DNA from 3 places in the Knoellia sp. AC549 genome. Region 1 is predicted to be linked to each of the others. Evidence: predicted binding sites of a transcription regulator. Region 1 holds the regulator's gene; each other region holds the start of a gene.
The links. The regulator LexA, encoded in region 1, represses DNA repair genes until DNA is damaged. The targets are predictions, from matches to a motif close to TCGAACANNTGTTCGA.
Positions count from the first base shown of each region.

Region 2: ACZZ98_RS00540 (alpha-ketoglutarate-dependent dioxygenase AlkB) is a predicted target of LexA. The motif match lies at 1,896-1,911, and genes of this name have one in related genera.
Region 3: ACZZ98_RS07775 (HNH endonuclease signature motif containing protein) is a predicted target of LexA. The motif match lies at 2,665-2,680, and genes of this name have one in related genera.

Region 1 is NZ_OZ409890.1:3,201,150-3,209,025, forward strand. Features, by position in the region: gene ACZZ98_RS15600 (ComEC/Rec2 family competence protein) at 1-1,617, shown strand, start outside; gene ACZZ98_RS15605 (LysR family transcriptional regulator) at 1,621-2,562, opposite strand; gene ACZZ98_RS15610 (Sir2 family NAD-dependent protein deacetylase) at 2,903-3,778, shown strand; gene lexA (transcriptional repressor LexA) at 3,789-4,535, opposite strand; gene ACZZ98_RS15620 (LysM peptidoglycan-binding domain-containing protein) at 4,731-5,138, shown strand; gene ACZZ98_RS15625 (VOC family protein) at 5,372-5,839, shown strand; gene ACZZ98_RS15630 (winged helix DNA-binding domain-containing protein) at 5,882-7,003, opposite strand; gene ACZZ98_RS15635 (GNAT family N-acetyltransferase) at 7,022-7,621, opposite strand; gene ACZZ98_RS15640 (hypothetical protein) at 7,659-7,876, opposite strand, start outside.
Region 2 is NZ_OZ409890.1:102,582-110,457, reverse strand. Features, by position in the region: gene ACZZ98_RS00550 (GntR family transcriptional regulator) at 1-367, opposite strand, end outside; gene ACZZ98_RS00545 (alpha/beta fold hydrolase) at 436-1,146, opposite strand; gene ACZZ98_RS00540 (alpha-ketoglutarate-dependent dioxygenase AlkB) at 1,252-1,875, opposite strand; gene ACZZ98_RS00535 (peptidoglycan-binding protein) at 2,037-3,065, opposite strand; gene recO (DNA repair protein RecO) at 3,246-3,971, shown strand; gene ACZZ98_RS00525 (isoprenyl transferase) at 3,968-4,765, shown strand; gene ACZZ98_RS00520 (permease) at 4,762-5,856, shown strand; gene ACZZ98_RS00515 (TIGR03943 family putative permease subunit) at 5,891-6,640, shown strand; gene ACZZ98_RS00510 (hypothetical protein) at 6,722-7,675, opposite strand; gene ACZZ98_RS00505 (Fur family transcriptional regulator) at 7,830-7,876, opposite strand, start outside.
Region 3 is NZ_OZ409890.1:1,616,544-1,624,419, reverse strand. Features, by position in the region: gene ACZZ98_RS07790 (OsmC family protein) at 139-570, shown strand; gene ACZZ98_RS07785 (MOSC domain-containing protein) at 567-1,307, shown strand; gene ACZZ98_RS07780 (NAD(P)-binding domain-containing protein) at 1,315-2,376, opposite strand; gene ACZZ98_RS07775 (HNH endonuclease signature motif containing protein) at 2,695-4,422, shown strand; gene ACZZ98_RS07770 (BMP family ABC transporter substrate-binding protein) at 4,887-5,858, shown strand; gene ACZZ98_RS07765 (ABC transporter ATP-binding protein) at 5,871-7,448, shown strand; gene ACZZ98_RS07760 (ABC transporter permease) at 7,445-7,876, shown strand, end outside.

The sequences.
Region 1 (7,876 bases):
ACCCATCTCACGGCGGTGAGCGGCTCGAACATCGCCGTCGTGGGTGGGTTGGTGCTCGGGCTCTGCGTCCTCATGGGGGTGCGACGCCGGTGGCGGCCCTTCGTCGTCGCGCTCGCCATCCTGGGGTTCGTCGTCCTTGCCAGACCAGAGCCGAGCGTCGTCCGCGCTGCCGCCATGGGCCTCATCGGGCTCATCGGGATGAGCCGATCGCGTCGCGCCGCGGGGCTCCCGGTCCTCTCCGGCGCGATCGTGGTGGTGCTCGTCATCGACCCGTGGATGGCGCGGTCCTTCGGGTTCGCCCTGTCGGCCCTCGCCACCCTCGGCCTGCTCCTCTTCACCCGACCTTGGGGCGATGCCATCGCCGCGAGACTCCACCCCAGGGTGGCCTTCATGGGCCCGGCGATCGCCATACCCGTTGCGGCACAGGCGATGTGCGCCCCCCTCATCGTCCTGCTCCAGGGGTCGGTGAGCATCGTCGGGGTCGTCGCCAACCTCGTGGCCGCACCCCTCGTGGCCCCGGCCACGGTTGCCGGGGTCGCGGCCGCTCTCGTGTCGGTCGTCGCCGATGCTCCCGCCCAGCTCCTCGGCTGGCTCGGCGCCGTGCCCACCTTGGGGATCGCGCGGACCGCGCGCGTCATGGCTGACGTCCCGGGCGGCACGCTGCCCTGGCCCGACGGTCCACCGGGTGCCCTGCTGCTCGCGGGGCTCACCCTGGCGCTGTTGGTCACCGGGCGATGGCTCGGGCGTGCCGCGGTCGTGCGACCACTGCTCGCCCTCGTCGTCGTCGCCCTCAGCGCGGCGATGACGATCCCGACGCGGGTGGTGACGTGGCCTCCCGACGGCTGGCGCGTTGCCTTCTGCGACGTCGGGCAGGGTGACGCGGCGGTGGTCCGCACCGGCCCCCGGCGTGCGCTCGTGGTCGACACCGGACCCGAGCCGGCCTCTGCCGACGGCTGTCTCGACTCGCTCGGTGTCGAGGTCGTCGACGCTGTCGTCCTCACGCACTTCCACGCCGACCACGTCGAGGGCCTGCCCGGGGTTCTCGGTGGTCGGGAGGTCGGACAGGTCCTCGTCTCACCGGTTGCGGAGCCGGGTCACCAGGTCGGTGAGGTGACCGGCTGGACGCGAGCACGCGGCATACCCGTCTCGGCCGTCGCGGCAGGGGACCGGCTCTCGTTCGGCGAGGCCACCGCAGAGGTGTGGGCGCCCGTGCGCCGCATCGCGGCCGGATCGGTGCCCAACAACGCGAGCATCGTGCTCGCCGTCCACGTCGGTGAGGTCGACGTCCTGTTGCTGGGCGACGTGGAGCGGGAGGCCGCACACGACCTCGTGCTCAGGATGCGGCGAGACCCCGAGATGGCCTCTGCTGCAGGCGAGTTCGACGTCGTCAAGACACCGCACCACGGCAGCGCAAACCTCGACCCCGCCCTCATGGCTGCCGTCAGGGCTCCGGTGGCGGTCATCAGCGTGGGCAAGGACAACGACTACGGACACCCGACAGCTGCCCACCTGAGCATGCTGAGGAGCAACGGGTATGCCGCCTACCGCACCGACCAGCGGGGCCACGTCGCCGTCGTGGAGCGGGGGGACCAGCTCCAGGTCGTCACCGCCAAGTGAGGGTCAGCGAGCAGTGGCCCTCTTGCGGGTCTTGGCCGTCGACGCCTTGGCGCTCTCGACGAGCGCGTCGAGCGTGGCCCTCACCGACGGGACGCGCTGAAGGTCGGGCGTGGTCACGGCGACGATGTGGCGGCGCGAGGCCGGGGTCATCGGGAGGGCCGCGACGTCCTCGTGGTGGACCGTCTTGAGGATGAGGTCGGGGATGACCGCGACACCGAGCCCTTCGGCGATGAGTCCCATCACCGCCACGTAGTCCTCGGTCTCGTAGGCGATGTCGGGGACATAACCCGCCGTGCTCGCGAGCTGGAGCAGGTGGCCTCGGCAGCGGGGACAGCCGGCGATCCACGTCTCGTCCTTGAGGGCGGCCATGTCGACGTGCTTGGCACCGGCGAGGTCGTGGGTGCTTGGCACCGCAAGCAGGACCTCGTCGTCGAGGAGGGGGGTGGTGACGAACGCGTCGAGGTCCTCCTCGCCACGGCCGAGGTCGGTGCCCTCGTAGACGAAGGCCACCGCGAGGTCGCACTCCCCGGCACGCAGCGCGGCCAGCGACTCACGCGGCTCGCCCTCGCTGAAGGTGATGGAGACGCCCGGGTGCTCGGCCTTGACCTTGGCCAGGGCCTTGGGGACGAGGGTCGCCGAGGCGCTGGGGAACGCCATGAGGCGGACGCGGCCAGAGCGCAGCCCGGCGATGGCGGCGACCTCCTCCTCGGCGGCATCGAGGGCCGACAGGACCGGCCCGGCGTGGCGGGCCAGCACGGCACCGGCCTCGGTGAGGCGCACGCTGCGGCCGATGCGCTCGACGAGTGTCGTGCCGGTGCGGGTCTCGAGGCGACGGACCATCTGCGAGATGGCGGGCTGGGAGTATCCGAGTGAGAGCGCCGCCGCGGTGAAGCTGCCTTCGTCGGCGATGGCGCGCATGACCCGGAGGCCGGCTGCATCAATCATGGATCCATCCTATAACAGTCAGTTATCAATCGGCCAGTCCTCTGCACGCCGCGTGATGCGCTGACGGACGAGGGTCGGGCGTATCTGGCGGTGGTGCCGAGCCCTCCTCTCCAGCATGAAGGCCACGATGCGAAGGCGGACAGCCCGCCGCAGCCACCACCCGGACGTCAGCTGTGACGCCCTCGGCCGGTGGCACTGGAGGTGCCAGTGCGGAGCCGGAGCGTACGCGGGCGGGTCGGCCACCGACTGGCGCTGGATGGTCACGGGAGCGCTGGTCCACCAGAGCGCCTGCCCGGGCGAGTGATGCAGCGCGGTGCGTTGGGCGACCTACGATGGTGGGGTGAGTCGAGAGGTGTCCGTGGGTGAGGTCGCATCGCTCCTGCGCGACCGCGGCCCTGCGTTGGTCCTGACCGGCGCCGGCATCTCGACCGAGAGTGGCATCCCCGACTACCGCGGGCCCGACGGGAAGCGGCGGGTGACACCCATGTCGCACCAGGAGTTCTGTGCGACCAGTGATGCGCGACAACGTTATTGGGCCCGCAGCTTCATCGGTTGGCAGCGCTTCTCCGTCGCCGAGCCCAACGCCGGGCACCGAGCCGTCGCCGAGCTCCAGCGCGTCGGCGCGATCGGCACCGTCATCACCCAGAACGTCGACGGCCTCCACCAGGACGCCGGCACGCGCGACGTGATCGAGCTCCACGGAAGCCTTGCCGACGTCGAGTGCCTCACCTGCGGCGAACGCACCGACCGTGACCTCGTGCAGGCCTTCATGGACGACGCCAACCCCGGGTTTGCCTCTCTGGCTCTGGGACTGGTCGGCGACGGCTCACGGGTGAGCAGCCAGATCCGGCCCGACGGCGACATCGTCCTTGCCGACGAGGCCGTGCAGACCTTCGTCCCGCCTCGCTGTCTCCTGTGCGGGGACGACACCCTCAAGCCCGATGTGGTCTTCTTCGGCGGCTCGGTGCCCAAACCACGGGTGGAGCAGTGCTTCGCCCTCACCGAGGCCGCGCCGGTCCTCGTCGTGCTCGGGTCGTCGCTCAAGGTGATGAGTGGATACCGGTTCGTGCGACGCGCCGCGGCACACGGCATACCCGTCGTCGTCGTCACGTTGGGCCCCACGCGTGGAGACGCCGAGACAACGCATCGGATCGATGCGCCGCTCGGCGTCACGTTGACCGCCCTGGCGCGGGAGCTGGCCGCGCGGGTGGGGTGAGCCCAGCCGCTCAGATGCGACGCAGGACCGCCGTGACCTTGCCGAGGATCGTCGCGTGGTCGCCGTCGATGGGATCGAAGGACGGGTTGTGCGGCATGAGCCAGACCTTGCCGTCCTTGCGCTTGAACGTCTTGACCGTCGCCTCGTTGTCGAGCATGGCCGCCACGATGTCGCCGTTGTCGGCATTCGGCTGCTGACGCACCACGACCCAGTCACCGTCACAGATCGCGGCGTCGACCATCGAGTCACCGACGACCTTGAGCAGGAACAGTGAGCCCTCGCCGACGATCTGTTTGGGCAGGGGGAAGACCTCGTCCACCATCTCCTCGGCCATGATCGGCACGCCGGCGGCGATGCGGCCGAGCACGGGCACATAGCTCGCCTCCGGCCGCGTGTCGCCCGATCCCGTCGGGTCGAGGTCGGCGTCGATGTCGTCAGGAGCCGCTCCACCTCGGTAGCCGCGGATATCGCTCGGCGTGTCGGGGGAGATGACCTCGAGCGCGCGGGGCCGGTTGGGGTCGCGGCGCAGGTAGCCCTTCTTCTCGAGGGCGTGCAGCTGGTGCGACACCGAGCTGGGGGAGGTGAGGCCGACGGCCTGGCCGATCTCACGCATGCTCGGCGGGTAGCCACGGCGGTCGACCGAGTTGCGGATGACGTCGAGAACCTTGCGCTGCCGCACCGTCAGGGTGCCGTCGCCCGGGTCACGGTCGGGCAGCTGGTGGACGTCGGCGTCGTCCTGGCGGCGCTTGTCGCTCATGGTTCGTCTCCTCAGAGGGCGTTGTCGGTGGCGCCTGATTGGCTTTCTGACATGAGCACAGACTACGGAGTTCGGGCAGGTGTTTCAAACATCTGTTCGACGCGTGTCTTGAACTCCTCGAACGTCCGTGCTAGAAATCGTACAAGCGTTCGTTCGAACACCGTTTCGAGCGTGACACCGATCCAGGAGGACACCATGAGTGCAGTTGCAGTGCTGGACGGCACGACCATCGGGTATGCCGCACCGCGTCCGGTTCCGCGTCGCTCGACGCAACCGCGCCTCGTGTCGGTCCCCACCGGCGCGTCGGTGCCGGTGTTCGCGGCGCCGGCGCTGAGGGTCACCCGCGCCGGTCGTCTCGCCCTGACGAGCCTCGTTCTCCTGGTCGCTCTCGTGGTCGGACTCGTCGCCCTCACGGGAGGAGCGGCTGCGTCGGCGCCCGACGTGACGGTGACGGTGCAGCAGGGGCAGACCCTCTCCGAGATCGCCGCACAGCACCTCGCCGGGGTGTCGGTCGCGACCGGTGTCGCCGAGCTGCAGGCGGCCAACGACCTTGCCACGGCCCAGGTCCGGGTCGGTCAGACCATCGTCATCCCGCAGGGCTGACGCACACACTCCGAGCCGCTTCGACCCCGGTTCGGTCCTGAGTCCTTGGATGAGCTTCGACCCCTCTCCGACTCAGCATGGAGGGCGCCCCGCCACTCTTCGCGCGGGGCGCCCTTTGCTGTCTCGTCTCGGCCGCGGGTTGGTCGCGTTCCAGCGACAGGCGTGGCGTCGAGGTCGGACGCGAGAGGTCGCTCCGGTGCAATAAGACGGGGCTGTATGCGCTTGGACCTGTCATGACGGACGAGACGGGTGGACGCGTGCAGAAGGTCAGGCAGCTGCGAGTGGTGGTCGAGGCGGAGGACTACGACGCGGCGGTCCGGTTCTATCGGGACGTCCTCGGCATGGACGAGATCGCCGCGTTCTCCTCAGGAGGGGAGGACCGCGTCGCGATCCTCGAGGCGGGCCGGGCGACCTTCGAGATCGCCAGTCCTGCGCACAGGATCGCGATCGACGCCGTCGAGGCGGCGGGGACGCCGAGCCCAAAGATCCGGATCGCGTTCGAGGTGGACGACGCCGAGTCGGCGACCCGCGAGGCGGAGAGTGCTGGAGCAACCGTGGTCGCCGAGCCGGTCCTCACCCCATGGATGTCGCTCAACTCCAGAGTCGACGCTCCGGCGGGCCTGACGATCACCTTCTTCGAGGAGACCGAGGACTCGCACGAACGGGCCGAGCGCGACGGGTTCGGCACCAACGACGCCTGACCCGATCCACTGCTGCTCACGGGGGAGTCGGACGCCTCACCCTCAGGCGAAGACGAGGTTCAGGGGTAGGTCGTGGAAGGCTGCCAGGAACTGCGCGGCTTCGGCGATGCCATCGCGTTCCGCGTGGTCGAGGTCGACCTCGGGGCGGACGGTGACCGTGACGCGCTTGGCCTCGGTCCTGCGCTTGAACGTGCCGAGGTCCTGCCCGGCGACGACGACGATCCCACCGGCAGCCTCGGAGATGAGTCGGGTCCGGTCGGCGTCGGGGTTGCTCCTCGGGAAACCGGTCGTGGGATAGGTCAGTGCCGCCTCGTCGAAGGTCGACAGCAGGTATGCCGTGTGCTTGCGCGACGCGCGGGCCGTCACCGTGGGGTCGTACCAGAGGGTCTCGCCCTGGCACTCGACGGATTCGAGCGGGTGCGTCGACTGAAGCGAGCTGGAGGTCATGATCTCCGCTGTGGCAGAACGGATCTCGGTGAGGGTGAGCCCGCTCCAGCGCTGGAGGTCGCGCTCGGAGGCAGGGCCGTGCCCGGCGTGGAACCGGTGGGTCAGCTCGACGAGCGACCTCGCACGCGACCACGTGTCCGACTCCGCCGACGGGATCGTCTCGTCGACCAAGGCGTAGGTGTGCTCGGTGCCCCGGGGTGGCCCGGAGCAGATGACGGCCCTCACCTCGGCGCAGATCAGCTGGTGCGCCATCGTCTCGCCCGGTCCCGGCAGGCCTGCGGCGGCGAACTCCGGCCCGATCTCCTTGCGCGTCATCGACCGACCTCCGTGAAGGAGCTCGCGCAGGAGGTCGATGCCCCGGTCGATGATCTCGGGCGTGAGTCCCAGCTGGCGGTGTCGGGCCGGCATGGCGGCCTCGACCTTGCCGCCGGTGAGCCCCTGGATCCAGCGAAGGTCCTGTGGCGCGACGTGGTGCCACGTCGGTCGGAGGATGTGCGTGCGCACCCAACCGCCGGCCGACTGCTCGGCCAGCACCGCGGCATACGTCGGCGCGCGTGAGCGCATGGCGAGGGAGTGCGCTGCGAGCGGCGCGTCCTGGCTCTGGACACAGGTGAGCAGGCGGACAGCATCGGCAGCGTGGGGGAGCGGCGCGGACGAGAGTCGTTGGACAGCGAGGCGTCGCCGGATGACCCACTCCCGGGTCACGTGTCGGGGCATGGCCACATCCTGCCGCGCTCAGGCCGGCAGGGTTCGGCGCATCGTGAGGCGCGGCATCTTGCTGGCCGTCGCCCCGGTCGTGCCGACCACCTCGAAGCCACAGCGTTCGAACATCGCTCTGGTCCCGACGAACGCCATCGTGAGGTCCATGCGGCCCTGCGGGTCGACGGGGTGGGCCTCGACGGCGGGAGCTGCGTTGGCCCGTGCGTAGTCGACCGCACCCTCGATGAGGTGCCGGGTCACCCCGCGCTTTCGAAAGCCGCTGCGGACGACGATGCAGACGATGCTCCACACCGGGAGGTCGTCGGTCGGGGGCATGAGCGCGGACCGCTGGAGGCGGGTGATCTCGGCGCGGGGCCCGATGTTGCACCAGCCGACCGGCTCGCCGTCGAGATAGGTGATGACGCCCGGTGGATGCTCACGCTCGCAGAGGGCGCGCATCGCCAGCTCCCGCTGGTCCTCCCCGGTGCCGCCGAGCTCGGTGACCTCGGCCGCGGTGAGCCGATGGGAGAGGCACCAGCAGTGCGTCCTGCGGCGGTTCCTGTTGACGACGGTCACGAAGTCCTCGAACCGGTCGGGCGTGACCGGATGCGTCTCCCACACGGGCTCGGAGGTCATGGGACCCATGATGCCCGCGGCCCACGACAGGAGCCGCTCAGCTCGTGGTCGGGCTGGGAGTGGCGCTCGGCAGCTGGCTGGGGTCGACGAGCACGAGGTCGATCTCCCACTGGCCCTCACAGTCGGCGGCGCGCACGAGCGCCTGCCCCGCGGCATACGTCCCGGAGGTGAAGAACACCTCGGCCTCGAACCCCTCGTTGTCCATGCCGGCGGGTCGGAAGCCAGCCGCGGTGACGGCGTCCTGGATCGAGACGG
Region 2 (7,876 bases), 3.1 Mb from region 1:
CGAACCTCTCGTTGGCCTCGCTCATCCGGCGCAGGTCGTCGGCGGTCAGTCTCGGCACGGACTCGCGGACCGCGAGCTGGTGCATGGCCCCCACGACGTCCCGTGCCTCGTGCAGGGTCCGGGCGTCGATCGTGCTGACCATCGTCGAGCGTCCAGGTCGAGCCACGACCAGGCCAGTCTGGCCGAGACGGAGCAGGGCCTCCCTGACCGGGGTTCGGCTGACCCCCAGCCAGGTGGCGACCTCGGCGTCCCGGAGCTGCTCGCCCGGCTCGAACGTCCCGTCGATGATGGCTTCGCGCAGCCGCCCGTAGACGTCGTCTCGCAGGAGGGCTCGACTCGGAGGAGTCGACGTCGAGGGGATCGGCATGCAACGTATTGCACCCTGCATGACGGGGCGAGTCAAAGCGCCGTGCGGGTCCGGATGCGGCACGGGGTTCAGGCCGCCGCCGGAGCTGCCTCCGCCGCCGCGACGATGACGTCCGAGACCGCGTCGGCCTGGGTGAGGTAGACGGCGTGGCTCCCCGCAACAGTGGTGACGTCGGCGCCTGCCCGCTGCGCCATGTGCTGCAGCATGGCCTGGTCGAAGGCCCTGTCCTCGGTCCCGAACACGGCCCAGCTGGGCCTCTGACGCCACGCGGCGTCCGAGACCGTCTGCGCGAAGACCGCCATGTTCACCGGCACCTGCGCGTCGCGCATCAGGTCGGAATCGGCGTCGCTGGCATCGGCGGCGAAACCCTTCTTGAAGTGCTCGGGGTTCAGGAACCCGAACCCGTCCTCGCCGATGTCGATGACGAAGTCGGGAGTCGCGGCGAAGCCGTCGTACTGCTGGCCCGAGCTCTCGCCGCTGTCGGGGATCAGGGCGGCGACGTAGACCAGCCCGGCGACCTTCTCGTGGAGGCCGGCCTCAGTGATGACCGTGCCGCCCCAGGAGTGGCCGACGAGGATGGTCGGCCCGTCCTGGCGGTCGAGCACCCGCGTGGTGGCCGCGACGTCGTCCTCGAGCGAGGTGAGCGGGTTCTGCACGATCGAGACCCGGTAGCCGCGGGCCGTCAGGCGCTCGTGCACCCCACGCCAGCCGGAGCCGTCGGCGAAGGCGCCGTGCACCAGCACGACGTTCCTGATCGATCCATCCGTGGCGGTGCTCATGGCATTTCCTTCTCTCAGTCGGGGCGGGTGGGCGTCTCATATGCAATATATTGCTGTGCCTCATCGAGAGTCAAGGGAGAAAAGGTGGTGGCATGGAGGGTGGGGTCAGCGGATGCCGTGGGGTCGGAACTGGATGGAGATCCGCGGCCCGACGGGCTTGCTGGTCTTGGGAATCGCGTGGTCCCAGGTCCGTTGACAGGATCCGCCCATGACGACGAGGTCGCCGTGCCCGAGGGAGAAGCCGATCGAGCGTCCACCCCCTCGCGGTCGCAGCATGAGCGACCGAGCGGAGCCCACGGAGAGGATGGCCACCATCGTGTCCTGGTCCCTCGCCCGTCCGATCCGGTCGCCGTGCCACGCGACGGAGTCACGACCGTCTCGGTAGAGGCACAGGCCGCCGGAGACGAACGGCTCACCCAGCTCACCGGCATACCTGTGGGACAACGCATCTCGAGCCTGGGTGAGGGCTGGGTGGGGGAGCGCTTCACCCTGCTCGTAGAACTTCAGCAGGCGTGGCACGTCGACGACGCGTTCGTACATCTCCCGTCGCTCCGCCTTCCACGGCACGTCGTGGTGCAGGGCGACGAAGAGCAGGTCGGCGCCGGTGAGCCAGCTCGGCTGGTAGTCGACCCAGGCGCCGCGGTCGAGGAGCGTGCGCGTCGGCGCGAGGGCGCCGAGGTCGATGGCGTCACCGGTGTCGAAGAGCGAGTGCTGCAGCGCTGCGGCCATGCCGCCGAGCCTACCGCAGATCGAACGTGTGTTCTAGACCCAAACCCCGCCCCGCAACCGCATTATCGGGTGACCCTGCTTCGGGCCGCTCGACCCGACCTGGCAACTCGGGTCGAGCGGGTCTTTATCGGGTCACCCGATGATGCGGCACTCCTGAGGGGTCAGAGGGTGAGCTTGGCCCAGGTCGCTGGGCCGACGATGCCGTCGGCGACGAGACCACGGCTGGTCTGGAAGGCCTTGGCCCTGGAGGTGGTGGTCGCACCGAAGATTCCGTCGGCCGTGCATGCGTACCCGCGGGCCGTGAGCGTCTTCTGGGCGGCGACGACGGCCTCACCCGAGGAGCCGGACTTCACCGTGACCACGAGGGCAGACCAGGTGTTGGGTCCGACGACCCCGTCGGCGGCGAGGCTGCGCGAGGACTGGAAGGCCTTGACCTTGCTCACGGTGATGGCACCGAAGACACCGTCCACGGTCAGCGACTGACCCCTGGCCCGGAGCAGGTGCTGGATCGCCACCACCCGGAAGCCAGTGGCTCCCGAGCTCACCGTGGACCAGGTGGTGGTCGGAGGTGGGGGAGTCGTGCCACCACCGATCTTGCTGACCAGCGGGGCGATGCGGGAGTCGCCGGGGGCGACGTTGATCTCGAAGTGCATCTCGTCCTTGCGGCTCGAGTAGTCGCCGCCCCATCGCACGACGCTGTTGCAGTAGGTCAGGATCGAGCGGATGCGACTCACCTGGGTCGAGGAGAACGTGCCGGACGCCCCGAGCGGGTGCCGGGGCGCGTTGCAGTCGATGGCCGTGCCCGACGCATGGTTGGACAGGCTCGTGCTGCCGGAGATCTCGCGGTAGTTGTAGCCCCAGCATCCGGGGGTGACCAGTGCCTCCACCTCGTTGTTGAAGCGCTGAGCGACGTAGCCGAGGATCGTGTGGACCTGGCCGCCACGCACGCCGGCGGGGAAGCTGTGCCCCGACACGGAGAGCGCCGTGATGCCGATGGCAGTGGGGCTGCTGCTGGCGGGCCAACCGTTCTGCGACGTGGCCGCATGGGCGGCGCCGGCGCCTGCGACGACCAGCCCGCCGCCGAGGAGGAGGCCGCCGGCTCCGCGCAGGAGGTGACGACGTCCGACGTCGGGCTGCGAGGTCACAGCGTCGTGGTCGTGGGTCCCTTGCTGGTCGTGAAGCTCACACATGGTCCTACCCCTTGTCGGATGCACGGAAATGGTCTGACCCTCACGAACCTATGGGCGCCCCGGGGGGTCGTCCATGGGAGGAGCCGCCCGTCAGCGCTGTGGGCCGTCATCGGTATAACCCCACGGCCGCGGGCGGCACGGCATACCTGCTTTGTCAGGGTGGCAGGGGACAATCGGGAGGTGCCGCTCTACCGAGACCAGGGGATCGTCCTGCGCACCCACAAGCTGGGTGAGGCGGACCGGATCATCACGGTCCTCACGCGCAGCCTCGGCAAGGTCCGCACGGTCGGCAAGGGCGTGCGCCGCACCAAGTCCCGCTTCGGCGCCAGGCTCGAGCCGGGGATGCTCGTCGACCTCCAGTGCTACGAGGGTCGCAACCTCGACACCGTGACCCAGGCCGAGACGCTCGAGTCGTGGGGTGACGTCGTCTCGCGCGACTACGACGCGTGGACGGCCGCCAACGCGGTGCTCGAGACGTGTGACCGCCTCACTGAGGAGCGCGAGCCGGCGCTGCAGCAGTACCTCCTCGTGACCGGCGCCCTGCGTTCGCTCGCGGGCAAGGAGCACGATCCCAATCTCGTCCTCGACGCCTACCTCCTGCGCGCCCTGGCGATCGCCGGCTGGGCGCCGAGCTTCCACGACTGCGCGAAGTGCGGAGCCGAGGGTCCCCACCGCGCGTTCCACATCGTCTCGGGTGGTGCGGTCTGCTCCTCGTGCCGTCCCCCGGGCTCCGCGGCGCCCGCTCCCGACACGCTCCGACTGCTCGCCGCGCTCCTCGCGGGCGACTGGTTCATCGCCGACGCCTCCGACCTGCGCCACCGGAGGGAGGGGAGTGGGCTGACGACGGCGTTCCTCCAGTGGCACCTCGAGCACGGAGTGCGCTCGCTCCGTATGGTGGAGCGGTGACCAGCCGGCCCTTCGCCCACCCCAGCGGCGCGCAGCCGCCGACCCTGGCTCCGGCACTGGTTCCGGGCCACGTCGCCATCGTCATGGACGGCAACGGACGCTGGGCCAACCAGCGCGGACTGCCCCGGACCAAGGGCCACGAAGCCGGTGAGGGCGCCCTCCTCGATGTCGTCGCCGGCGCGATCGAGGCCGGCGTGACGCACCTGTCGACCTACGCCTTCTCTACCGAGAACTGGAAGCGCTCACCCGACGAGGTGCGCTTCCTCATGGGCTTCAACCGCGACGTCATCCGTCGTCGGCGCGACCAGCTCAACGACTGGGGCGTGCGGATGCGCTGGGTCGGCCGCCGACCGCGGCTGTGGGGCTCGGTCATCAAGGAGCTCGAGGTCGCCCAGGAGCTCACCCAGCACAACACCGGGCTGACCCTCTACTTCTGCGTCAACTACGGCGGACGGGCCGAGCTCGGCGATGCCGCTCGTGCGCTGGCCCAGGACGTCGCAGACGGCCGGATCAAGGCCAAGAACGTCGACGAGCGGACGCTGGCGCGCTACCTCCCTGAGCCGGCCATGCCCGACGTGGACCTCTTCATCCGCTCGTCCGGTGAGCAACGGACGAGCAACTTCCTGCTGTGGCAGAGCGCCTACGCCGAGATGGTCTTCCTGGACACGCTCTGGCCCGACTTCGACCGCCGCGACCTCTGGCGATCCATCGAGATCTATGCAGACCGTGACCGCCGCTACGGCGGCGCCGTCGACCTGGCCGGCTCGTCGACCGACGGCACGAGCGGCCAGTGAGTCACGACCGTCCCGACGTCGAGGCCCCGCCGCTGACGCCGTCCGAGAACAGCCCGGACCTCGCCCAGGAAGGTGAGGGGCACACCCGGCGTGAGGCACGGCATACGCCTCGTCATGGGCACGACGCGGAGGCGCAGCCGGAGACGGGCGGGTACGCGGTCTGGGTCCTGGCCGCCCTCATGCTCGTCCTCGCACTCGCCCGGCCCAGGCTCACCGGCCTGCTCGAGGACCACGAGGCGGTGCAGGCGTGGCTCACCGTGTTCGTCTCCATCGCGCTCCAGGCGCTCCCGTTCCTCGCCCTCGGAGTGGCGCTGTCAGCGGCTGTCGCGGTGCTCGTCCCGCCCGAGGTGCTGAGCCGGTGGTTGCCGAAGTCCCCGGCCGCGGCCGTGCCGGTCGCAGGGTTGTCGGGGATGGCACTTCCCGGGTGTGAGTGCGCCAGCGTGCCTATCGCGGGAGCGCTGGTGTCCCGCGGGATCCAGCCCGCCGTCGCGCTCACCTTCCTGTTGGCTGCGCCCGCCATCAACCCCATCGTGCTCGCCTCGACGGCAGTGGCGTTCGCGGGCGACTGGCGTGTCGTGCTGGCGCGCTTCATCGCGTCGCTGATCACCGCCGTCGTCGTGGGATGGGTCTGGCTCCGCCTCGGCAAGGACTCCGTGATCCGTATGCCGCGCCGCGCGCGTGCCGGCGGCTCCCGTCTCGCGCGTTTTGTTGACGAGGTGCGGCACGACGTCCTCCACGCCGGTGGCTACCTCGTCGTGGGGGCCGCCGTCGCAGCAACCGTCAACGTCGTCGTGCCCCGCCAGTGGATCGACACCCTGGCCGGCAACCTGCTCGTCTCCGTCATCGTCCTCGCCCTCTTCGCCGTCATCGTCGCGATCTGCTCCGAGGCCGATGCCTTCGTCGCCGCCAGCATGTCGGCCTTCCCGATGACCGCCCGCCTCGTGTTCATGGTCGTCGGACCGGTGCTCGACGTGAAGCTGTTCGCGCTCCAGGTCGCGACGTTCGGCCGGCGTTTCGCCATGCTCTTCGCCCCGCTCACCTTCGTCGTCGCGGTGCTCGTGGCGACGGCGACGGGGATGGTGCTCCTCTGATGACCGCTCTCACCAGGAACGTGGAGGTCCGCGCATGAACAAGTCGATGCAGAGCACCGCGCTGTCGGTCATCGGGGTGATCTCGGTGGTCGCGGCGTTGGGCGGGCTCTACCTCAACTTCGTCAAGCCGGTCATGCGCTGGCCGATCGTCGCGGCCGCCGTGCTGCTCATCGTCGTGGCCATCCTCGGTCTGAGTGCGCGAGAGCGCGCGGACGACGGCGGCGAGCCCGACGCGGTCGCGCCCTACGAGATCACGGACGAGGCGGACCACGGGCACGACCACGGGCGAGGACCGCGCATCGGCTGGCTGCTCCTCGTGCCCTTCCTGCTCCTGGGTGTTGTCACTCCCGGTCCCTTGGGGGCGTTCTCGGCAGAGCGCGACTCCGGTCGCATCGTGACCGACGGTGAGGCGCCACTCTTCGAGCCGATCGCTGATGGTGACGGCGACGTGAGGCTGGCGGTAGGTGAGTACTCGATGAGGGCGCTCTACGACGACCCCAAGAACCTCGAGGGCAGGACCTTCTCGCTCACGGGCTTCGCGTCCACCCTCCCTTCCGGGGATGGCTGGGCTCTCACCCGCATGTCACTGAACTGCTGTGCCGGCGATGCGCAGGCCATCAAGGTGCGCGTGCTCGGCGCGCCGGCGCCGGTGGACAACGACTGGGTGACCCTCACCGGCCGCTGGAAGCAGGTCTCCACCTCGGTCGACGACCCGACCACCCTGCCCGTCATCGAGGCGCGCAACGTGCAGCAGGTCGACGTCCCGACCAACCCCTACGAGTAGGCACAGCCGCGAAGTCGGCGTAGCACGACATGCCGGAATCATTCGGCACTCGCGGCATGTCGTGCTACCTCGATCCGGTCATCAGGAAAGATCGAGGTCCGTCAGGGGTACCCCGAGGGCGAGCGCAAGTCGACGCATCATCGCGATGCGCTTCGGCCGGGTGTAGACGTCGCCCGCGAAGATCTCCACGAAGGTCCAGCCCTCGTCCTCGGCGAGGTGACGGCGCGCGACATCGACGGCTCGCTGTGTGATGTCGCGGTGGTGCCTGCCTTGGTACTCGCCGATGACGCGCTGTTCGCGCCACACGAAGTCACCCTCCAGCATCCAGCCTGCGCCACTGCCGCCAGCATCCTCGAACCTCACCTCGACGTTCAGCTCGGGTGCCGGCAACCCGCCCCGGTGGAACATCAGACGGGCGCGCGTCTCCATCGGTGACTTCGCACGCGGCGACACCAGAGGGAGGGCTGCGGAGAGCGTGACCTTGCCCCTCGGCCTGACCCGCGCCTCGAGGGCAGCCCGCATCAGCTGGACGCCGTGCCCGACCCCTCCCGACCCGTCCAGGAGTCGGGCTGTGACATCACCCGCCACGACGAGGTCGTCCAGTCCGAGGCCCCGGTCGAGCACCTCGCCCAGGTCAACCCAGGTGTCAGCGAGACTCGTCACTGCGACGCCGGAGGGATGCTGCACCACGCGGCGCCGTTCCAGCCCTCGGTGACCGATGCACCCCTCTCGCCTGACGGGACCCGACGCGCGAGCACACATCACGTCGAGGTCTGACTGCCGCTCGAGGGCTGCCGGGAGCGGTAGGCCCCACAGCAGGGCTGCGCTGACGTGGGACAAGGCCACCGGAGTGCGCAGGGCTACCAGGATCGCTTGGGACCTCTCGGCGAGAGTGGTGGGCTTGGTCTTGACCCGAGAGCCACGCGTCAGGACCAGGAGCTCCTTGTTGCGGAGCGCTCGCGGAGAAACGCCGAGCGCGCGGGCCTCCGTGGTGGAGAAGGGGCGCGCCTCGAGGTCGTCGGGGAGTCGCTTCATGGGTCGGAAGCATCCCCGATTCACCGAGCCGCGCCGCCGGGTTGTCCACAGAGTCAGGTATATGGCCCCGGAGGTCAGGTCGAGAGAGCACGACATGCCGCGCTCACCTCCGGAGCACGGCAAGTCGTGCTACCTCGACCGACGGTTGTGGGGGTCAGTGGGAGGTGCAGGTCCCAAAGAGCTCGATGGTGTGGGTGACGT
Region 3 (7,876 bases), 1.6 Mb from region 1:
GAGCGGCGCGTCGGAGGGTGGCAGGACTGCGTCACCGGGTGATGAGCACGCGCAGGCCTTCCCGGACCCCGCCCTTGTGCGTGGAGAGGTCGCAGGCCAAGGTTGGTGCAAGCAGCCCACCCCGACCAAGGAGTCCTCATGGCAGGAACGACCCGCACCGCCTCGAACCACTGGGAGGGTGACCTCTTCAGCGGCAACGGCCAGGTCACGCTCGAGTCATCCGGCATCGGCACGTTCGACGTCAACTGGCCCTCGCGCGCCGAGGAGGCGAACGGGAAGACGAGTCCCGAGGAGCTCATCGCCGCCGCGCACTCGTCGTGCTTCAACATGGCCTTCTCCAACGGCCTCGCCCAGGCCGGCACCGCGCCGACCACGCTCGACACGACCGCGGCCGTGACCTTCGTGCCCGGGACCGGCATCACCGGCATCGCCCTCAAGGTCGTCGGCGCCGTGCCGGGGATGTCCGCCGAGGACTTCCAGGCCGCGGCCGAGGACGCCAAGGCCAACTGCCCGGTGAGCCAGGCCCTCAGCGCCGTCCCCATCACGCTCGAGGCCACGCTCTCCGAGTGACCCCACGCCCGCGCGTCGAACGGCTCGGACTCGCCCTCATCAAGGGCACCCGCCACATCGACCGCGACGAGATCGAGCTCGACGAGCATGGCCCCGTCGGCGACCGCACCTGGTGCCTCGTCGACGGGGCCACTCGACGTGTCGTGCGGACCGTTGAGAACCCGTCCCTCCTGCAGCTCGTCGCCCGAGACCTCGGCGACCGGTTGGCCCTTACGACGCCAGACGGGCGCACGACGGAAGCGACGGCGAAGGACGCCGCGGACGGCATACACGTCGCTGACTACTGGGGTCGCGGTGCGCGAATCCGGTTGCAGGACACCGCACTCAACGCTGTCTTCTCCACACACGTCGGGCGGGAGGTGGCCTTGGCGCGCGCCGAACGTGGCGACGTCGTCTATGCCGACCCGATCTCGATCGTCGCCACCGGCGCGCTGCGCCGCCTCTCAGAGGCGATGACAAGCAAGGGGTATGCCGTGCCGCCGGCTCTCGATGTCCGCTTCCGGGCGACGGTGACCATGGACGCAGACGAGGACCCGGCTCCCGGCGACCGGTTGCAGCTGGGCGAGGCGGTCATCGAGGTCGGCGAAGCGCTGGCGCGGTGTGCCGTCATCGATCTGGATCCCGTCACGGGAGAACGCAATGCACGCCTGCTGGAACAGGTCCGGAGTCCCGATGGGCGACTGCTCTTCGGGTGGGGCGCCCGCGTCGTCACGCCGGGAAAGGTCGTGCTGGCCTGAGCCTGCCCTAGGACGCTTGCTCAGCGACCTGCTGGGCGACTTCGAGGGCTGCCCGGCGAGCAGCCCGGCTGGCACCGATGGTGCTCGCCGACGGGCCGTAGCCGATGAGGTGGACCCGAGAGTCACGGACAGCGGTGGTGGCAGCCTGGACGTTGCCCGGCACGCGCTCCAGGGGAATCCCGCCACGGGGGCCTCGCAAGCTCAGTGGCTCCAGATGGTCCACGGCAGAACGGAATCCGGTCGCCCAGAGGATGACGTCCGCGCTCTCGACCGTTCCATCCGCCCACTGCGCGCCATGAGCGAGGAGGCGCTCGAACATCGGCCGCGGGTCGTCATAGGCGCCGAGCCGCAGCGCCTCCTGCTCCTGCTCGCGCAGCATGAGCCCGGTCGCACCAGCCACGCTCGTCGGTGGCAGCCCGGCCACGACGCGCTTCTCGACCTCGGTGACGATCTGCAGACCGGTCTGCGGCCCGAACTCCTCGGTGCGCCACCGGGGAGGGCGGCGGGTCACCCAGACGAGGTGGGCGACGGGGGCCAGCTCGCCGATGAACTGGACGGCTGAGGCACCCGCACCGACGACGAGGATGCGCCTGCCGCGCAGCTGGTCGAGGCCGGGGTAGGTCGCGGTGTGGAACTGCTCGCCCCGGAAGTCCTCGACCCCGGGGTAGCGCGGCCAGTTCGGCCGGCCCCACGTGCCCGTGGCGTTGACCAGCGTGCGGGTCCACCATTCGCGCTCTCCGGCGTGGACGACGAGCAGGTCGCCATCGCTCGTGACCTCAGTGACGTCGACCGGCCGGACGACGCGCAGTCCGTGCCGCTGCTCGTAGTCCGCGAAGTAGGTCGGGATGGCGACGTTCGCCCTCAGGCCGGAGCGGCCGGGTGCGGCTTCGCCGGGGAGGTCGGCGACGCCGTGGACGTCGTGCATCGAGAGCGAGTCCCAACGGTGCTGCCACGCCCCTCCGGCTCGCGGGTTGGAGTCCAGGACGAGGTGGTCGACGCCGCGCTGGGTCAGGAAGTAGGACGCGGCCAGTCCGCCCTGGCCAGCGCCGATCACGATCGAGTCCCACACCTCCACGTCGTGGTCAACGCGACTGCATGTCTTCGTATGCCGTCCGCTCACCTCCGTCACATATGAGGACGCGCGCTCAGTTGCTCCTTCGTCGCAAACGCCCGCATCCTCATATGTGACTCGGTCTGCCGCCCGGCTCACCTTGCCGCCCACCCAACTCTTGTCAGAGGCCGTGGGTAGCGTCGTGTCAGCGGGGTTGTGAGCCGCCCCGACGTCGGCCACGCCTTAGCGAATTCGACTGTGCCAGTGTGGAATTCACCTGAGGAGTCGGGCCAACCGGCTTGACAAACGAACACTTGTTCGAGGACAATGGTGGGTATGAACGAGGCCCACGTAACCGACATCGCGCGGCTGCGTGCGGTGTTGGAGGGTGCCCGGGAGGTGCTCGCGTCCGATGGCCCCGGGGCGGGCCCGTTGGGGGAGGTGCTGGCCCGGTTGAGTGGCCCGGAGCTGGCGGAGTTCATGGGGTTGTTGGATGACGTGAAGGCTCGGGCGGGGGCGGCGCAGGTGCGGGTGGTCGCGGAGGCGGCGCACCGGGGGGAGTTCACCTCGGCCCGGCGTGGGGTGGGGTCGGTGCACTCCTGGGTGCGCGAGCACGCGCCGTCGTTGTGCCAGGGGGGCGCGGGGCAGGTGGCGCAGCTCGCGCAGGAGGTGGCGTGCTCGGTCCGGGGCGGGCTCTGGTCCACGGCCGGTCCGGGGGCGGGGGCGTACGCGGACCCGGAGCGGGCCGAGGGCGTGGTGTGGGCGCGTGTGGTCACCGGGGAGGTGGGTGCGGGGTTGGCGTTGACGGCGTTGAAGGAGATGGCCAAGCTGTCCGACCACCTCCTCCCGGGCGCGGTGCCGACGGTGGCGGGCGCGGTCCTGGACCATGGTGTGCGGTGGGGGTGCGCGGAGGCGCGGCGGTTGCGGCCGCACCTGTTGGCGATGTTCGGGGTCGAGGGCGAGTTCGATGATGCGCAGGGCAGGTTGCGGAAGGCGGCGTACCTGACCTCACCACGGGTCAACGACGCCGACATCACCGAGTACCGGCTCGGGTTGACCCCGGCACAGGCGGCGACGTTGGAGGCGGTGGTCGGGCCGCTGTCGCAGCCGGCCCCGAACGACGTCACGGGGGAGCGGGACACCCGTCCGGCGGAGCAGCGTCGCGCGGAAGCGTTGGCTGCGGTCTGTGGCCGGGTCGCGGGCGAGGACGGCGCGAACACCACTCCTGGTGGGGCGTCGACGACGTTGCACGTGAGGATGACGTTGCAGGACCTGCTCAAGAAGCTCCGCTCCCAGAACGCAGACAGCGGCGACAACCCCGACACACACACCAACACGAACAGCAACACGAACGGCAACACCAACAGCAACACGAACAGCGACACCGACGCCGCCACTGGCACCGACTCTGCGGGCTCGATGACGGGTACGGGTGCTGGGTCTGGTGGCGGGTGTGGCCGGGTGATGGTGTCCAGGGCACAGGCCACGATGCTGTCCCCGGCGGTGGTGCGGCAGCTCGCGTGCGACGCCGATGTCATCCCGGTGGTGCTGGGTGCCGAGGGTGAGGTCCTTGACCTGGGCCGGGCGGTGCGGCTCTTCACCCGGGCTCAGCGTCGCGCGTTGTGGCACCGCGACGGTGGGTGCACCTACCCCGGCTGTGACGTCCCGGCCGGGTGGGCCAAGGCACACCACCTGATCCACTGGGTCGACGGCGGCCCCTCGGACCTGGCCAACGCGGCGCTGCTCTGTCAGCGGCACCACACCCAGGTCCACGACCAACGCCTCACCGCCACGGTGCACCCACCCGACGAATACGGGTTATCCGTGAGCTGGGACCTGACGCCCGGCTCCTACGACCGGGACCTGCCCGCGCGCCTGACCGCGATCCGGCGCGCCCGAGCGAAGAACCATCCCGCCGCGCACCCGGGCGCATTCGAACGGACCCGCCTCGACACCGGACCACCCGACCCCTGGACCCACGAACCACCCGCACACCTCATCGCCCACTGGGTCGACCAGTGGATGGCCGAGCACCAAGCAGACGGCTGGGACCTCACCGCCTGAGCTCGCTACCGACGGGCCCAGGCAGGTCGGTCATCTACTGGACCGCGCCGTGACCTGCGCGGTCTGACGGCACCAACGGGGAAGCCGCGGTGAGCTCGCGAAGGTGAGCGGACGGCATACCGGCGGGTGTGGTCACCTCGGCGGGATCGCCTGGTTCGACCGGGTGGGGCTGCGTCGGCCACGGATGGCAACGACGGCGACACGCGATCGCAACACTGCACGCTCCCTTCGGTCGAGACTGCCAACAGGGCTCGGACGCGTTGGGCAGGTGATGCCAATGAGGGGCACGCGGGCGACGCAACAGACTGCTCGGCACACCTGCGAGAGCCTCAGCCCCAGAGGCGCTCCGGCACCAGAGGACCTGCCATGACCCGATCGCGTTCCCCCTGACCACCCTGACCGCGCCGGGACGACTCAGTCGCCGCGCCGCCACCACCCTCGCCTTCGCCTCTGTCTCCGCCCTCGTGCTCGCCGGCTGTGGCGGCGGCGAGGAAGGGACCGACGGAGCCGATGGTGGTGACGGAGGCGATGGCAAGGCGGTCGTCGCCGCCATCTTCTCCGGGCCGACCAACGACGCCGACTACAACGCCGTGGGCCTGGCCGCCCTCAATGCCGCCAAGGCCGCCGGCGCCGAGGTCTCCTTCACCGAGAAGGTCGCCGTCCCCGACGTCGAGGCCCGCCTCACCGAGGCCGTCGGTGACGGCGCGACGGTGGTGTGGACCCACGGCTCCCAGTTCTACGACGCCACCGCCAAGGTCGCCAAGAACAACCCGGACGTCAACTTCATCGCGGAGTACGACGGCGTGCCCAAGGACCAGCCCGCCAACGTGTGGACCATCGACCGGCAGTTCCACCTCGGCTTCTACGGCATCGGCGTCCTCGCCTCCAAGCTCAGCAAGACCGGCACGGTCGGCTACGTCGGCGGCCTGTCGCTGCCCTTCTCGATGGCCGAGGTCCACGCCATGGAGCAGGCCGTCAAGGACTCGGGAGCATCGACCGCCATCAAGCCCGTGTGGACCGGTGACTTCAACGACGCGGCCAAGGCGCAGCAGTTCACCACCCAGCTCCTCGGGCAGGGCGCCGACGTCATCGTCGGGTCGCTCAACGTCGGCTCGACCGGCACCTTCCAGGCGTTCGAGGGCCGCGCGGCCGGCGATGGCTGGGTGACCGCGAAGTACACCGACAAGTCTGCAGCGGCTGGTGAGCACTACGCGGGCAGCGTCGTCTACGACTTCGAGAAGCCCCTCGCCGACGTGCTCGCCAAGATCAAGGCCGGTGAGGAGAAGGGCAACTACCCCCTCGGCTTCGACACCGGTGTGACGATCAAGCTCGCGGAGGGCGTCCCCGCCGATGCCAAGGCCGCGGTCGACAAGGCCATGGCGGACGTGAAGGCCGGGACGGTCAAGGTCGAGCTCAACACGGCGAAGATCGGCTGACCGTTGCTCCAGATGTCCGGCATTCGCAAGACCTTCGGGCCGGTCGTGGCTCTCGACGGGGTCGACTTCACCGTCGCCGACCGCGAGATCCACGGCCTGCTCGGCGGCAACGGCGCAGGCAAGACGACGCTCATGAACGTCCTCTACGGCCTCTATGCGCCCGACGCCGGGTCGATGGAGATCGACGGACGCCCCGTCACGATCGCCTCGCCCAAGGACGCGATCACGGCGGGCATCGGCATGGTCCACCAGAACTTCCTGCAGGTGGACGTCTTCACGGTGACCGAGAACATCGTCCTGGGCACGGACTCCGCCAACCTCAAGGCAGCCGACGGGTCCGCCCAGACCCCGGCCCAACGGATCGCCGAGCTGTCCGAGCGGTTCGGCCTCACCGTCGACCCGAGCGCCCGCGTCGCCGACCTGCCCGTCGGGGTGCGGCAGCGCGTCGAGATCCTCAAGGCGCTCTATCGCGGAGCCAAGATCCTCGTGCTCGACGAGCCGACGACCAACCTCACCCCGCAGGAGGTCGACGACCTGTTCTCGTCGATGCGGGCCATCGTCGACGACGGCATGTCGGTCGTCCTCATCACCCACAAGATCCGGGAGACGATGGAGGTCTGTGACCGGATGACGGTCATGCGCGACGGTCGGTGGATCGCGACCGTCGACAAGACCGAGACCAGCGCCGACGATCTCGCGGCCACGATGATCGGCGAGGTCGCGGGCAGTGACGCGGATGCAGCCGCCCTGGCCCGGGCCGCCCAGGTCGCTCTCGGCGAGGAAGAGCTTGGTGAGGCGTCCTTGGGGGTCTCGTCCGAGGGTGCTGCCGCGGACGCGGTGACCAGTTCCCCTGCCCGGGTCATCGTCCGCGGCCTCACCGTCGCCGGGAGCGGAGGGAAGCCCCTCGTCGACGACGTCTCGCTCTCGCTTCGCGCCGGTGAGATCCTCGGCATCGCCGGGGTCGCCGGCAACGGACAGGGTGAGCTCGCCGAGGCCCTGACCGGAATCCGTTCTGCCACAGGATCGCTCACCGTCGACGACGTCGAGCTCGTCGGCCGTCCCACCGCGACCTGGCTGCGCAGTGGCGTGGTCTACGTCCCCGAGGACCGGCAGCGCGACGGCATACTCCCCGGCGCCGGGATCACCGAGAATCTCGTCCTGGGCTCGCACCGCACCCGGTCGAAGGCCGGCCTCATCAACTGGCGCACCGCTCGCGCCGAGGCGGTCGCGGCGATCAAGGAGTTCAACGTCAAGACGCCCAGCGCGGCGACCGCGTGCGGACAGCTCTCGGGCGGCAACATCCAGCGCGTCATCCTCGCGCGAGCCTTTGCCCACGACCCCAAGCTCCTGCTGCTGCACAACCCCACTCGCGGTCTCGACATCCGCTCCACCCAGTTCGTCTATGACCGGGTGCGACGGGCAGCCGCGGGGGGATGCGTCGTCATCGTCATCTCCGAGGACCTCGACGAGGTCCTCGCGCTGTCCGACCGCGTGACCGTGGCCTACTCGGGCCAGCTCGTCGGCGAGTTCGCGCGCGGTGAGGCTAACCCCTACGACCTCGGCCGACTCATGACAGGGGTGGGCGCGTGAGCACCGACGTCACCGACCGCGACGACACCTCCGAGGTGACCGAGGTCGCTGTCGCTCCGCCGCTCGCCCAACGAGCCAGAACCATCGCGTATGCCGCCGTCCCCTACGTCATTGCCGTGCTCGCTGCGTTCGTGGTCGTGGGAGTGCTCATCGCGCTCCTGGGGCACGACCCGGCCAAGGCGTTCCGGGCGGTGCTCACCAACTCGTTCCGCAACGAGACCGGCATGGTCCAGACGCTGCACAAGTGGGCGCCCCTGACCCTGCTCTCGCTCGCGTTCGCCATCCCGCTCGGCGCCGGACGCTTCAACATCGGTGGCGAGGGACAGATGATCCTAGGCTCGGTGGGGGCGGCGGCTGTCGGCATCACGATGTCGGACCTGCCGCTCGTCGTCCTGCTCCCGCTCGTCATCGTGGCCGGGGTCCTCGCG